DNA from 2 places in the Turicibacter sp. genome. Region 1 is predicted to be linked to the other one. Evidence: a T-box and tRNA genes for the amino acid it is inferred to sense, from the RefSeq annotation. Region 1 holds a T-box; the other holds one or more tRNA genes.
What was found. A T-box is a leader RNA that pairs with one kind of tRNA and senses whether it is charged. The one in region 1 lies ahead of thrS (threonine--tRNA ligase), so its partner is inferred to be a tRNA-Thr.
Positions count from the first base shown of each region.

Region 2: it has a tRNA-Thr gene. The T-box ahead of thrS (threonine--tRNA ligase) is inferred to sense a tRNA for this amino acid. The anticodon was not compared.

Region 1 is NZ_JAGAVR010000055.1:39,417-42,855, forward strand. It holds gene thrS (threonine--tRNA ligase) at 1-1,692, opposite strand, end outside; T-box leader at 1,769-1,983, opposite strand; gene dnaI (primosomal protein DnaI) at 2,068-2,976, opposite strand; gene J6D32_RS07685 (replication initiation and membrane attachment family protein) at 2,982-3,439, opposite strand, start outside.
Region 2 is NZ_JAGAVR010000098.1:25,054-28,492, reverse strand. It holds gene eno (phosphopyruvate hydratase) at 323-1,612, opposite strand; tRNA gene J6D32_RS10255 (tRNA-Thr) at 1,897-1,970, opposite strand; gene gpmI (2,3-bisphosphoglycerate-independent phosphoglycerate mutase) at 2,272-3,439, opposite strand, start outside.

The sequences.
Region 1 (3,439 bases):
TTTAGCAACTTCTTTTGCGTACTCTAAATGATATTGATTATTAACTGGAATCACTGTTACTTGTGTTGGAGCTAACCATAGTGGGAATGCTCCTTTGTAAGTTTCAATTAAATAAGCCATGAAACGCTCATATGTTCCGATTAAACCACGGTGCATAACAACTGGACGTACTTTTTCACCAGTTTCAGATACATAAGTTAAATCGAAACGTTCTGGTAATAAGAAGTCTAATTGAATAGTTGACATTGTAATATCATGTCCTAAAGCTGTTTTGATTTGGATATCTAATTTAGGACCATAGAAGGCCGCTTCTCCTTCAGCTTCAATGAATGGAATATTATTTTCGATTAATGTCTCGCGTAACATTGACTCTGCATTTTCCCACATTTGATCATCATCGAAATATTTTTCTTTGTTTTCTGGATCACGAAGCGATAAACGATAGTAGTTAATTTCAACTCCGAAGTCTTTAATCACACGGTGAATTAATTCTAAACAACGAGAGAACTCTTCTTTAATTTGATCTGGACGAACAAAAAGATGAGAATCTGTTAAAGTCATCGCACGTACACGCTCAAGACCAGTTAAAGCACCTGAGGCTTCAAAACGGTGTTGAATAACTTGCTCTGCATAACGAATTGGTAAATCACGGTATGAACGTAATTTTGTTTTATATACCATCATATGGTGAGGACAAGACATCGGACGTAATACTAATTCTTCATTATCCATTTCCATTGGAACGAACATATCTTCTTGATAATGTGCCCAGTGTCCTGAAGTACGATATAAATCAACAGATCCCATAACTGGAGTTGCTACGTGTTGGTATCCGTAATCTTCTTCTAATTCAGTAATATATCGTTCGATTTGTTGACGAACTTTCATACCATTTGGTAACCAGATTGGTAATCCTTGACCTACTAATGGACTGAATGTGAATAATTCTAATTCACGTCCTAATTTTTTATGATCACGTTCCTTACGCTCTTCTAAAATACGTAAGTGATCAGCTAAAGCATCTTTAGATAAAGCAGCTGCCCCGTAAATACGAGTTAACATTTTATTGTCGCTATCTCCTCGCCAGTAAGCTCCTGCTACACTTAATAATTTAAAGAACTTAACATCTTTTGTATTTGGAACATGTACTCCGCTACAAAGATCTGTAAAATCACCTTCTGAATAAGTTGTGATGATTTCACCTTCTTTAATCGCATCAATTAATTCTAATTTATATTCATCAGCTGCAAATAATTCTTTTGCTTCTTCACGGCTTAATTCTTGACGAATAATCGGTAAAGCTTCTGAAGAAATTTTTTGCATCATTTTTTCAATAGCTGGTAAATCAGCTTCTGAAATTTTTGATTCTGTATCAATATCATAATAGAATCCATCTTCAATCGCAGGTCCTACTCCAAATTTTGCATCTGGATAAAGACGTTTAATAGCGGCAGCCATTAAGTGAGCAGCCGAATGGTTAATAATTTCCCACGCTTCTGGACGATCATTTGTAATTAATTCAATTTTTGCATCTGCTTCAATTGGACGAGTTAAATCATATAAATGTCCGTTAATTTTAGCAGCCACACATTTTTTACGTAATCCTGGTGAAATAGAGTGCGCAATCGCATCTGCAGTAACTCCATTTTCAAATTGTTTCACATTCCCATCTGGGAAAGTAATGTTAATCATGGTATTTCCTCCTTTTATTTTTCGTTTACCTCGGAGCGAAATTTTTGAGTATAAAAAAAATCGCTCCTAAAATTTAATTAGGAACGATTATAATCGCGGTACCATCCTATTTCCAACAAAGAAAAGACTCTTCGTTAGCAACTCAATTTAACGTTAACGCAGTCAGCGGGAAACTTTTTCAAGTCCAGTTCAAAGGGAGTAATTCAAACATCGTACTTAGAAATCTTTCAGCCATGGATTCCCTCTCTAGAAAGTCGTATGAATAAATCATATCCTTATCAAAACCTTTGATATATCAGTCTACTCATTAGTATATGTATGAATCATATTATAATGTATGATTTTTTTGAAATCAAGCAAAAAGTGATAAGAATTTTAGCGATTTTGACGATAATTTGTTCCAGTAATAGCGACAGGAACACTTAAAGCTTTGATACGTTCTAAAATACGTGCCCCCTTAATTTCCTCAACTTCTCCTTTTTGAGTATAAGAATAATGATGACGTAATTGTTCATAATCCAAGTTCGAAGTGAAAAAAGTTGGAAGCCCCTGATGCATTCGATAATTTAAAATACGGCCAAGCACTTCATCCCGCATCCAGCTCGTCATCGATTCACTTCCAATATCATCTAGCATCAAGACATCGATTTGCTTTAATTGTTCAATTTTATCATATCCACTATTATTGTCACTATTAAATCCTGATTTAATTTCAGCAACCAATTCAGGAAAGTAAACTAAGCCACAAACAATTCCACGTTGAGATAAGATATTTGCAATGGCGCTTAACATATATGTTTTCCCTGTGCCAAAAGGCCCATATAAATAAAGACCGCGACCTTTTTTATTTGTCATGTATTCATTAATAAATAAAGTTGCTTTTTCATAAAACTCGACACGCTCAGGATCCATGATAAATCGTTCAAAATTCGCATTTACAATATCACCCGGCATATGAAAACTTTTAATATTCGCTAAATGTTTTTGATTTAACTCATAATGACAAGGCGTATATGCAATCTTAAGTTGCTTATACCTTGGTTCAAGTTCTGGTCGATGTCCTTTAACGGGTTGCTTACAATAATCTAATCCTAGACAACCCTCACATTTGGATTTATTTCGTGAATACTCATCTAAATCGGATATAAAGCTCGACAGACGTGACATATCCACCTCAGACTCATGACATTTTAATGCCTGTGCAATCTCTGGTTCATTTAATAACTCTTGATATGCCTGCTCAGCTCCAAACGTTTTCGGTATTAAATCACCTAATCGTTTCATCTAATTCACCCTTTCCCATTTAGAATCTGACTCTGTAATTGTTTCATGCGTTCAATCTTTTGTAAATCTTCTTCACTCAATGTTTTTTTATTCGATTCTTGCGTTTGCGGTGCTTTCAGCCAATCAGGAACTTGCTCTTGACGAACTACTCTCGCTGATTTTTGATAAGATGGTTTACTTGCTGCTGGCATCGTTTTTTCATTTTCACGTTTTTGCTTCGCTTTAAGCGTTGACTTAACTTGAGCAATTGCTTTTTCAGTATTATCAATCTCTTTACGCTGCCATTCACCCGCAATTTTTTCAACCAATTGCTTTGGCAATCGCCCATCTGAAATATTTAACACATAATCAATCAACACATTCACAACACCGGATGGCATTTGTTGATCCACCACTAACCACTCAACTAATTGACGATCGGCTGGAACAGGTTCTTTTTGATGTTGCTTAAACTTCAAGAAAC
Region 2 (3,439 bases), on a different contig from region 1:
TTAACTATGACTAGTTTATCATACTCTAAATATAATTGTATTATTTTGGATAAAAAATAAGAATATATTTTAAGATAGAACTTCATATATATCTATGAGGTGAAATCTATGTCGCATTTCTAGGATTAACCTTAGCTATCAAAAACTCCGGTACTAAGACATCCATCATACAGATCGATAATAATAGCAGTCAATTTTTTATACTTTCCAAAAATAATTACCTATTATCTAAGACAATAAGATACTTTTATACATAAAAAAACCTCTCTTCGTCGGAGGAAGAGAGGTTTTGATAGAGTCATTCTCTTAAAAAATAATTAAATTATTTTTTTAAGTTGTAGAATGATTTAACTCCGTTGTAAACAGCTTGTTGTCCTAATTCGTCTTCGATACGTAATAATTGGTTGTATTTTGCAATACGGTCTGTACGAGACATAGAACCTGTTTTAATTTGTCCAGCGTTTGTAGCAACTGCGATGTCAGCGATTGTAGCATCTTCAGTTTCTCCAGAACGGTGAGATACAACTGCAGTGTATCCAGCTTTCTTAGCCATTTCAATAGCTTCGAAAGTTTCAGTTAATGTACCGATTTGGTTAACTTTGATTAAGATAGAGTTTGCAACGTTTTTCTCGATACCTTCAGCTAAACGCTCAGTGTTAGTTACGAAGAAATCGTCTCCAACTAATTGCACTTTATCTCCGATTTTCTTAGTTAAGTAATCCCATCCAGCCCAGTCGTCTTGGTCTAAACCGTCTTCGATTGAGATGATTGGATATTTTTCGCATAATTCAGCGTAGAAGTCACATAATTCTTCAGATGTGAATACTTTTCCACCTTCACCAGCTAAAACGTATTTTCCATCTTTGTAGAACTCAGAAGAAGCAACGTCCATAGCGATCATAACGTCTTTACCTGGAACATATCCAGCTTTTTCGATAGCTTCTAAGATAACTTTGATAGCAGCTTCATTTGATTCTAAGTTTGGAGCGAATCCACCCTCATCACCAACTGCAGTGTTTAATCCCATACCGTGTAATACTGATTTTAATGCATGGAATACTTCAGCTCCCATACGGATAGCTTCTTTGAATGTTGGAGCTCCAACTGGCATGATCATGAATTCTTGGAAGTCGATGTTGTTGTCAGCGTGCTCTCCACCGTTGATGATGTTCATCATTGGAGTTGGTAATTCTTTAGAGTTGAATCCACCTAAGTAACGGTATAATGGTAATCCAACGAAATCAGCAGCAGCATGAGCAACAGCCATAGATACACCTAAGATTGCGTTAGCTCCTAATTTACCTTTGTTTTTAGTTCCGTCTAAAGCGATCATTAAACGGTCGATTCCACATTGGTCAGTAACATCCATACCAACTAATTCAGGTGCGATAATGTCGTTAACATTTTTAACAGCGTTTAAAACACCTTTTCCTAAGTAACGAGATTTATCTCCATCACGTAACTCAACAGCTTCGTAGATTCCTGTAGAAGCTCCAGATGGTACTAAAGCACGTCCGAATGATCCACTTTCAGTTGTAACTTCTACTTCAACAGTAGGATTTCCGCGAGAGTCTAATACTTCGCGAGCATAAACGTCAACAATATAAGGCATGTATGACAGCTCCTTTTTTTCTAATTTTTTCACACTTCTTATTATAATACATTTTTTTGGAGATTAAAGATATTTTTCTGTTGTAAACGCTATTTTTTGTAAATTAAAGCTCATACTAATGAAACAAAATAAGCTCTTACATCATATTATTCCTCAATATCTCAATTTTTTTCAATACAATCTCTAATATGACCAAAATTTCAATTATTATGAATCACTAATTAAGAAATTTGACAAAAAAAAATCTAGCTCTCAGCTAGATTATATATTTCAATCCATTTTGATGGTGCCGGGTGCGAGAATCGAACTCGCGGCTACGCATTACCATTGCGTTGTTTTACCACTAAACTAACCTGGCTTCCACTTTTATATAGTACCATAAATATCCACCATTTTCAAATATAAACGTTAAATTTACCTCTTTAATTCTTGAATAAGTCGATTTTTTTCTTTGTCTTATCATCCATACCTTTTATCTTTATTATGGAATTTTATATTACAAATAATCACACCTATTCCCTATAAATTAAACTTCAATCATATATTGAAAGTATATATGAATCCGATTATAAATATTATAATTTACCGAAAATAATACCACTTTTTTTTACAAAAAGTAAAAGACATAACACCTTTTAGGCGCTATGTCTTTTTGAATATTATTTAATGATTGATTTTCCTGTCATTTCAACTGGTTGTTCAACACCTAATAATTGTAACATTGTTGGAGCTAAATCTCCTAAGTTACCTCCGTTACGTAACTCGATTCCTTGTTTAGTTACAATAACTGGAACTGGATTAGATGTGTGAGCTGTGTATGCTCCACCATTTTCATCTTCTAATTTTTCAGCATTTCCGTGGTCAGCTGTAATAATTGCAACTCCACCTTTAGCGATGATTGCATCCACAACTTTACCTAAGCACTCATCAACAGCTTCTAATGCTTTAACTGTCGCATCGAATACTCCAGTATGTCCAACCATGTCTGGGTTAGCGAAGTTTAAAATAATTGTATCATGAATATCTTTGTTAATTTCAGCTACACAAGCATCAGCTACTTCGTAAGCAGACATTTCTGGTTTTAAATCATAAGTTGCAACTTTTGGAGAGTTAATTAAAACTCGAGTTGCTCCTTCGATTTCTTTATCTACTCCACCATCGAAGAAGAATGTAACGTGAGCATATTTTTCAGTTTCAGCAATACGTAATTGTTTTAATCCATTTGCTGCAATAACATCTCCATAAGTATTAGCTAAGTCTTGTAATGGGAATACAACTGGCCCATTTACAGCACTTCCGTAAGACATCATTGAAATAAAGTATACATCTTTTGGCCCTTTTGATGAATCTAATGCTGGTTTACCTTCTTTTGCATAGTTTGCAACATTTTCTGGGTTAGATAACGCGATTGCGATTTGTTGTGCACGGTCAGGACGGAAGTTGGCAAAAATGACTGTATCTCCATCTTGAATTAATCCATTTTCATCAACAACAAAAGGAGCAACGAATTCATCTAAAATATCATTTTTGTAAGAAGCCTCTACACCAGCTTTAGCTGATTCGAATTTTTCTCCAGTTCCTTGAGTCATAGCATCGTAAGCTAATTGTGTACGATCATAGTTTTTATCGCGGTCCATTGAGTAGTAACGTCCTGAAACAGTCGCAACTTTCCCCATTCCGATTTCAGCTAATTTTGCTTCTAATGCTTCAACATATTCTAATGCAGATTTAGGAGCTGTATCACGTCCATCTAAAAATGCATGAACATAAACTTCTTTTGAACCTTGAGCTTTTGCAGCTTCAACTAATGCATACATATGTTCATTA